2 regions of the Planomonospora antibiotica genome follow, and region 2 is predicted to be linked to the other one. Evidence: riboswitches for the same ligand, from Rfam matches in the RefSeq annotation. Region 2 holds a riboswitch; the other holds the start of a gene.
The links. A riboswitch is a leader RNA that binds a small molecule or an ion and turns the genes downstream of it on or off. The one in region 2 is predicted to bind cyclic di-AMP.
Positions count from the first base shown of each region.

Region 1: another riboswitch for cyclic di-AMP. It lies ahead of IEZ06_RS23970 (coiled-coil domain-containing protein); the one in region 2 lies ahead of IEZ06_RS13825 (CHAP domain-containing protein).

Region 1 is NZ_BMQE01000029.1:62,979-67,431, reverse strand. Features, by position in the region: gene IEZ06_RS36580 (hypothetical protein) at 1-748, shown strand, start outside; gene IEZ06_RS23970 (coiled-coil domain-containing protein) at 1,114-2,100, opposite strand; cyclic di-AMP (ydaO/yuaA leader) riboswitch at 2,104-2,240, opposite strand; gene IEZ06_RS23965 (MFS transporter) at 2,639-3,916, opposite strand; gene IEZ06_RS23960 (PLP-dependent cysteine synthase family protein) at 3,913-4,453, opposite strand, start outside.
Region 2 is NZ_BMQE01000012.1:36,117-40,569, forward strand. Features, by position in the region: gene IEZ06_RS36275 (DUF6716 putative glycosyltransferase) at 1-40, opposite strand, end outside; gene IEZ06_RS13815 (hypothetical protein) at 52-1,029, opposite strand; gene IEZ06_RS13820 (aldo/keto reductase) at 1,234-2,061, shown strand; cyclic di-AMP (ydaO/yuaA leader) riboswitch at 2,257-2,392, shown strand; gene IEZ06_RS13825 (CHAP domain-containing protein) at 2,412-3,251, shown strand; gene IEZ06_RS13830 (ABC transporter substrate-binding protein) at 3,677-4,453, shown strand, end outside.

The DNA.
Region 1 (4,453 bases), on a different contig from region 2:
CCGCAACGGCGACACCGGTCTGCCGGCCTCGGGCAAACCAATGCAAAAGGGCCTGGCCGCTTCCCCGTCATGGCCGCTGCTGACCGAGGGCTACGTGCTCTACAAGGGCAGGAAGGCGCCGTTCTTCGTCGGCGACCGCGGTCCGGGCGAGCCGTCCAGCCGCGGCATCATGCTGGATCTGGACGCCAAGACCTTCGCCGAGCTGACCGGTGGCACCTTCGACGCCGAGGCGCTGACGGTGCGGGGCAACGGCGGCCTGGGCCACATCAAGGTCGACTACGTCATCACCAAGTGGGGTCCGGGCAAGGGAAAGAAGAACCTGCCGCTGCCCTTCGCCACCGGCGCCTACGCGCGTCACGACGACGACCCCGCCGAACCCGTGCCGGCCCGGACCGCCGAGGCCGAGCCGCGGGAGACCTCCACGGAGGCTCCCGCGAGCACGGGGCCGGCCGGGCAGGCCGGCGGAGGGACAACGGTTCCCGCGGTAGGAGGTGACCGGACCGGCACCGTGGCCCCGAACGCCACCGCCGCTGAACGGGACTCCGGGAGCACGACCGCCGTGTCTTCGGTCACCGATGGACCCGGCAGCAGCCCCAAGAGCGTCCTGCTCGTGATCGCGGGTGTGATCGGGGGCGGAATGGTGATCGGCGGTCGGCTCCTCGGCAGGCGACCGGCCCTCGCAGGAGGTCACACGGGGCCGGGACACCCCTCATTGCGGGCACGCGGGCGGCATCGAAGGCGCCCCTGACCACCCTTTCGCGCGCTTGCGAGATGCGTCCGGCGCGGCAGGGCCATCAACGAGAGCTCCTTATGCCTGGACACCGGCTACCGCGTCAACGCTCAAGGGCTGCTGCCGACCGGCGTCATCGGTTCCCTCGGCGTGCCCGCCGAGGGAACCGCTGCCCGGGCCATCACCATCGCCCGGCGCGCCCGCGCTGATCGGAGCCGCGGCTTCGCCCAGCCTCACCGGGCCGCCCGGGCTGGCCGCTCACCCATCGCCTGAGTGATCATCGCGACATCCTCGCCTGCGTTGCACCTGAGCTGCGCCTGCGCGTCACTACCCCGGCTGCTCATCAGCGCCGGTGAGCAGCCCGTCGGTGAGGCTCTTTGCTTTCAGTACATCGAGATGTGCGGGTGGTCGTAGTGGTTGGCGGTCACGCTCCCGCGGTCCGACATGAACCGCCACCCGGAGCCGTGGTTGATCCGCTGGCGCCAGATCACGTATTTCACGCCGAGCTTGTCCTTGTTCTTGACGGCCCAGGCGGCGATCTCGTCACCGAGCCGGAGGTTGGCGGCCGAGGGCATCGCCCCGCCGGCGCTCATCATGAAGTCGCAGGCGCGCCCGAGCGGGTGCTCACCGCCGTCGTTGATCGGCCGGTAGCAGCCGACCGCGTACGGCAGGGCGAAGCGTTTCCTGATGGCCTCGCGCATGTTACGGGTGCGGTCGGTGATGTTGTCGGCACCATTGGGGAGTTGGGGCGCCCAGGTGCCGTTGGCGCGGCGGCCGGAGCCCAAAGGCACGAGCTGATCGATCTTCTTCTTGATGGCGCCGATCAGCTCCTCGGCGTCCCTGCGCTGCTCCTCGACGTGCTCGCTCTCCCGGCGCAGGTCCTCGGTGAGCTGCGCGGCCCGGTCGGAGGCCTGCTTCCTGGCGTCCCTGCTGCGGGCGAAACCGTCGAGGTAGGCGCCCTGCTGGGCGGCCAGCTGTTCCAGCATGGCCGCACCGCTCATGTCACCGTCGCCGAACAGCAGTGCGGGCAGATCACCGGAGTCGCTCTGGTAGCGGAGCTGGGCGATGGAGTCGACCTGCTTTTTGGCCTCCGCGTAGGCGTCCTCGGCCTTGCTCAGGTTCTCCTTGGCGACGCTCTCGGCCTTCTGCGCCTTCTTCAGCGACTCGCGTTTGGCGGCGTAGGCCTCGATGAGCGCGTCGACCTTCGTGGTGAGCTTGTTCAGCTCCTTGCGGAGCTCGGCCTCGCGGGGCTTGGGGGCTGCGGCGGCCGGGGAGGGGGGACCGAAGACGACTCCGAACGCGGAGATCACGCAGGCGGTCGCGGCCAGACGGTGGCGGAACATGGGGGACGTGGGCGACGGGGCCGCCACGCACTCTCCTCTCCTTCGGCCGGCCGGGTTAGCTGACGGGTTCGGGCGGGAGGACGCCCTTCCACGGAACGTGGTTCACCCCAGGTGCGGTGGTTCCCCGGCTCCCGGGCGCTTCGCCCGGGATGAGGCATGCCGGCCCTTTCGGCCAGCGCGCAACGAAGCATAGTAGTAAACAGCCGGTCATATGACCCTAATCCGATGCAAAGAAGTGATCTTTACGTGATCACCCGCTGCCAGGCGTCGCTGCGAGGGAGGACTCCGATGGAGAGGGAGTCGCGATCTACCAGGAGATTTCCGGTGTAGAACGGTGTGGTGGTGCACCGTGGTGACATGGCGGCCCGCGCGAGCGAGCCGTCCAGGCATGCCGGAATCTACTATTCATCATAGGAGGTGAATGTTGTCGCTCCGGTGATCGTGCCTGCCTGGGCAGATGCCACAGGACCCGGGGCCTCACCTGGGCCACCCCGATGGAGTCGTCGGCGAGACGCCCCGCCGGTCCCGCGGAAAGGATCCGCCGTTGCGGGCCGCCCGGCGGCGGTCAGGCCGGGGTCGCCTGCGGCTGCCGGCCCGGTTCCAGCCGGCCCGACCGGTCCAGGGCGAGCACCGCCACGGCGCAAGCGCCCCCGACCGCGGCCATCACCCACCACGGAAGGCCGGGCATCCCCGCCTGCCTCCCGGCGTCGAGTGCCGCGCCGGTCAGCAGGTTGCCCGCGGCGATGCCGAGACCCGACAGGGTGTTGTAGAAGCCGTAGTAGGTGCCCATCATGCGCTCCCCGCCGAGCGCGGCGATGGTCGCCATCTCGAACGGGTAGACGATCATGACCGCCAGGCTCAGCAGGCCGGTCGCCAGGAGCACCGGTGCCAGGGCCAGAGCGTGCGCCGGCCAAGGCGCCGTACCCGGCAACGCGGGGGCCAGGGACGCCGCCAGGGCGAGCGGCACGAACGAGGTGCCCATCAGCCCCAGGCCCCGCGCCATCGCCTGCCCCGCCGTCCAGCGCCGCCTGGCCCACGCGGTGATGCGGACCTGCCCGACGATGGCCAGGACGCCGGAGAGCATGAACAGCAGGGTGACGCCGAGCTCGCTCCCGGTCAGCCGGCGCACCTCGATCGGCAGGCCCAGGTAGACCTGGAAGTTGAGCACGTAGGAGCCGATCATCGCCAAGGAGAACAGCAGGAAGGACCGGTTGCCGATGATCTGGCGCCAGTCGTGCAGCATGCCGGCCTGCGCGCCGGCCCTGCTGCCGGAACGGCCCGGCAGGGCGCGGATCTGGACGACGGCCAGGACGGTGAACAACCCGGCGGCGACCAAGCAGGTCAAGCGGAAGGTCACCCCGCCCAGCACCAGCCCGATCAGCGGGCCTACCATGATGCCCGTCTGGTAGAAGACGTTGAAGACGGCGAACGCCTCCACCTTGCGCTCACCCGCCTCCTGGGCGAGATAGGCGCGCGCGGCCGGGTTGAACAGGGCTCCGGCCAGGCCCGTCAGCGCGGAGGCGGTGATCAGCCACGGCAGTGATTCGGCCAGGCCGAACAAGGTGAACCCGACGCTGCGCAACCCCAGCCCCGCCGTGATCATCGGTTTGTAGCCGATCCGGTCGGCCAGGCTCCCGCCGAGCAGGAACATGCCCTGCTGGCTGAGGTTGCGCACGCCGAGGATGAGCCCGACCAGCCAGACCGCCAGCCCGAGCTCACCGGACAGGTGCAGGGCCAGATACGGCATGAGCATGTAGAAGCCGACGTTGATGGTGAGCTGGTTGACCAGCAGCAGCCGGATCGGCCGGTTGAACGAGCGGACCTGGGCGACGGTGGCCTTCACGCGCGGCCCTCCAGCGGGTCGGTCACCGTGTCGCAGCGGGTCCACCGCAGGACCTCGGCCTGCGACGGATGGGCGATCTCGTCGGGTTCGGGTTCCGGCTTGGCGTCGAGCAGTCCGCGTTCGGCGCAGTAGGCGTCGTTGTAGACGGTATCGAAGTAGCGCTCGGGGCCGTCGGGGAAGACCACGGCGATCCGCGTGCCCGCGGGTTCGGTACGTGCCAGCCAGGAGGCCACCAGCGCCACCGCGCCCACGCTCCATCCGCCGGTGGCGTACCTGGCCGCCGCGAGCCGCCGGCAGGCCCAGACGGCCTCGCCCGGCGCCACCCAGTGGATCTGGCTGAAAGCGCCGTAGTCGACGTTGCGGGGATGGATACTGCTGCCCAGGCCGCGCATGAGCCGGGTGCGGGCGGGCTGGCCGAAGATGGTCGAGCCGACGGTGTCGACGCCCACCAGCCGCACCCCGGGGTAGATCCGGCGCAGGGTGCGGAAGATCCCGGCGCTGTGGCCGCCGGTTCCCACGCTGCACACCAGCACGTCG
Region 2 (4,453 bases):
GGCAGGCGGCCCACTTCAGGTAGGAATCCGAGTCGGCCACGGCCAGGACCTTCAACGAACCGCTCCAGTGTCGTGATGGGCGAACATCGAAAGATGGGAGCGGAGCGACGGCGCCGCCCGGGAGGTCCACCACTCGTCGGGGACCTCCACCGTCTCCACGGTCACGCCCCGCGCCGAGAGCAGGACCCGCAGGGAGGTGACCGCGGTGGAGGGCAGGCTCAGCACCCGCTGCTCGGCGGCCAGCCCGCGCAGGGTCATCTCGGCGGGACCCCCGCCGTCGTAGACGGTGATCCCGGGCTGCCGCCCGACCCGGGCGAGGTCGTCGGGGTCCTCCCGCCGGTGCGGGAAGTAGGCGACGGGCCCGGCCGAGCCGAGCCCGGACAGCCAGGTGAAGTAGCGCTCGCGGTGGATCAGGCCGTTGCGGACCAGCGAGGTGCCCAGCACGACGGTGCGCTCCCGCGGGCCGGGGCCGTGCAGCGGCTGGCCGCGCAGCCAGGCGAAGTCGTGGGTCACCAGTTCCGCCCCGGTGCTCCGTACGGCCGCGGCCAGCTCGTCCGGGACGGGCAGCGCGGTGAAGACCGTCAACCGGCCGGACCGGGCGGCGGCGCGGAGCCTCAGGGCGGCGGCCGTCCCCAGTGCCGCGCGGAGCGCGGAGCGCAGCGCTCCGCCGGTGGCGCGGGCCCGCAGCAGCGGCGTGCCCGGCCGCCGAGTGAGCAGTTCCAGGAGCCGGACGGTGGCCAGCCCGTCGTCGACGATCACGACGCGGCGCGGGAAGGCGGTGAGCCAGGCCAGCTGGATCCGGCCGGAGAAGGCGTCGCCCATCACCCAGGCGGCGGCGCGGGCCGGGCGCGGCATGTCCGGCTCCGGTCCGGCCAGCTCCAGCCCGCCCGGCAGGCCGAGCCGGTGCAGCTCCCGGCGGGTGACGGCGAGCGGGCGCAGCCCCGCCCGGGACACGACCCGGGTCCGGGTGCCCAGCAGTCCCGCGTGGTGGGCCTCCACCGCGCAGAGCATCTGCAGCGGGGACTCCACCCAGGCTACGGCCGAACACTGATCCCGCGCGTGGTCTCGACCGTCCTGCTCCACGCCGGGCGATGACCCGTTCACGACCGCCCCAACGTAACGCGGCGGTCTTACGGGACCGGGAATCCCGGGTGAACAGCCGACCACGCCCTGTGAGAGGTAAAGCACTGTTCCAGCCGGTTCGTCCCGGTGTGGATGGGAGATCATGAAGGCATGGAACTCGTGACTCTCAACAACGGCGTCCGCATGCCCCGGCTCGGTTTCGGCGTCTGGCAGGTGCCCGACGACGAGGCCGCCACCGCCGTGGCCACCGCGCTCGAGGCCGGCTACCGGAGCATCGACACCGCCGCGCTGTACCGCAACGAGGAGGGCGTGGGCCGGGCCCTGCGCGCCTCCGGCGTGCCGCGCGAGGAGGTGTTCGTCACGTCCAAGCTCTGGAACGACGCCCACGGCTACGACGCGGCGCTGCGCGCGTTCGACGCGACCATGGAACGGCTCGGCCTGGACTACCTCGACCTCTACCTGATCCACTGGCCGGTCCCGGCGCAGGACCTGTACCCGGAGGCGTGGCGGGCACTGGAGAAGCTGTACGCCGACGGCCGGGTGCGGGCCGTGGGGGTCAGCAACTTCACGGTGGAGCACCTGGAGCGCGTGCTCCAGGAGGGGAGCGTCGTGCCGGCCGTCAACCAGATCGAGCTGCACCCGCAGCTCCCCCAGGCCGAGCTGCGCGGCCACCACGCCGCGCACGGCATCGTCACGGAGGCGTGGAGCCCGCTCGGCCAGGGCCGGGGGCTGCTGGACGAGCCGGTCCTGGCCGGGGTCGCGGCCCGGCACGGGGTCACCCCCGCCCAGGTGGTGCTCCGCTGGCACCTGCGGCTGGGCAACGTGGTGATCCCCAAGTCGGTCACGCCGTCGCGGATCGCCGAGAACCTCGACGTGTTCGGGTTCGAGCTGGACGACGAGGACATGGAGGCGATCGCCTCGCTGGACGCGGGCCGGCGCCTCGGTCCGGACCCCGCCACGTTCAACCAGGTGAGCTGAGGGCCGCCCGGCGGCCGTTCGGGGGACCACCGTTCTCGGGCCGGGCTCGCCACCGGGCGAGCCCAGCCCGATTTTTCATATTTATTGATCCTTTGCCTGTTCGATACTCCACGCTGACCCCCGGCCCGCACCCTCACCCCGTCTTGACCGGACTTTGCCGCGGCGTGACTCAGCCCGCCCGGCCTCCTCCCGATGAGGTCATGGACGCCGAATCCGCGACCCCGCGGAACCGGGGACCCACCTCCCTCGGGGTGAATCAGCGCCCGCGCGCTGTAGGGCACTTCCTGGCCCGAACCCGTCAGCTAACCCGGTAGGCGGCACGGAAGCCGAGCAAGGAGTCGAACCCCCGCATGGGCAAGCACCGCCGTACCTCCCCCGTGAAGCACCGCCGCACCTCCCCCGCGAAGACCGGCGGCGCCCCCACCGCGTCTCCCGCCTCCACCGCGTCTCCCACCCCCACCGCGTCTCCCGCCTCGCCCGCCTCCGCGAGGCGGCGCCGCCTGACCCACGTCCTGCTGGGCGCGTCGGTCACCCTCGCGGGCGGCGCCGTGGCGAGCCCTCCGGCCCACGCCGAGGCCCCCCGCCAGGCTTCGGCCGACGTCCTCACCGGGTCCGCCGGGATCTCCGGGGGCCTGCCCGCCTCCGCCGCCGCCTCGGCCAGGACCCCCCTGCAGCTCATCGCCGACGGGCTGCCCCGGGTCTCGGCCGAGGAGGTGCTCTCCATCGCCGAGAGCCAGATCGGCGTGAAGGAGAACGACCGGGGCGGCGGCACCAGGTTCCACCGGTGGTACATGGACTCCCACCGCGCCGCGGAGACCGTCGAGCGCGACGGCGGCGCGATCCGCGGCTACGCCAACGCGCCCTGGTGCGCGATGTTCGTCTCCTGGGTCGGCGAGCAGGCCGGCATCCGGCCGGTCTTCGGCTGGGACGCCTACACCGTGACCTACGCCCAGTGGTTCCGGGCCAACGGCCACTGGGGCACCACCGCCAAGCCCGGCGCGGTCGTCTTCTTCGACTGGAAGCGGGGCGACAGCCTGTACGGCATCGACCACGTCGGCCTGGTCGAGGAGGACAACGGCGACGGCACGATCACCACGATCGAGGGCAACACCGGCAACGGCAAGGTCGAGCGGCGCGTCCGCCCCAAGGCCGAGGTCGTCGGCTACGGCTATCCGGTCTACCGGTCCTGATCCGCGCCGGACGGCGCACCGGAGGGGTACGGCCCGGCGGGCCGTACCCCTCTTCCGGCTTCCGGGACCGGTTCCCCGCCCGGCGGCCGGCTCCGCCCTCCGGGAGCGGGATCCCCCCGTCCGCGGACGGGGGGATCCCTCCTCCCGGCCCCGGAAGAACCGGGATGCATGCTCACGTGATGGGAGCGCTCCCAACAGCCTATCTGAGGCTTATCTCCCGATAAACCGCTATATGTCCTAGGTTTAAGTCCAAGATGTAACGGTTGAGTTTCGGCATATTGACGTTCCGGTTGCCTATCGTCCACTCTTCGTGGGAGCGCTCCCAAAGCATGTTGCAGAGCAGCCAGCCTCGGTCCGGGTTTGTCGGGGACCGGCCGCGGCTGCACCTCCCACCGATTCGGGCGACCACCTGAGAGGGGTCCGGAATGTTGAACACCAAGCGGCAGGGCAAGCTCGCCGCAGTAGCGGTCATGGCGGCCACCGCCCTTGCGATCACGTCCTGCGGTTCGAGCGAGCCCACGCCCGCCGCCGGCGGCGACGGCGCGTCCTCGGCCGCGGCCGCGCCGGTCACCATCACCGTCCACACCTTCGGCGGCGGCGAGAACTTCGGCTACGACGAGGCCGTCAAGAAGTGGAACGCCGAGCACCCGAACATCCAGGTCAAGTACCAGAACCTGACCGACCGGTTCGAGGACGTCTTCCTCCCGCAGCTGCTGCAGAAGCTGCAGGCCGGCAGCGGCGCCGCCGACATCGTCGGCATCGACGAGGGCGCGATGGGCCTGATGAAGGCCCGCCCGCAGTTCTTCGCCGACCTCGGCCAGTTCGGCCTGGAGAACCGCAAGGCCGACTTCCCCGCGGCCAAGTGGGAGAACGGCGTCAACAAGGACGGCAAGCTCTTCGCGCTGGGCACCGACATCGGCGGCATGACCATGTGCTACCGCAAGGACCTGTTCGAGAAGGCCGGCCTGCCGAGCGACCGCGAGGAAGTCGGCAAGCTCTGGCCGGACTGGGCCGCCTTCATGGAGGCCGGCAAGAAGTTCCAGGCCGCCAACCCCGGCAAGGGCGACCCCAAGTTCCTCGACGGCCCGAACACCCTCTTCAACGTGGTGCTCTCGCAGGAGGGGCCGAAGAACGGCAACATCGCCTACTTCGACACCAACAACCAGCTCGTCATCGACAAGAACCCGGCCGTCAAGACCGCG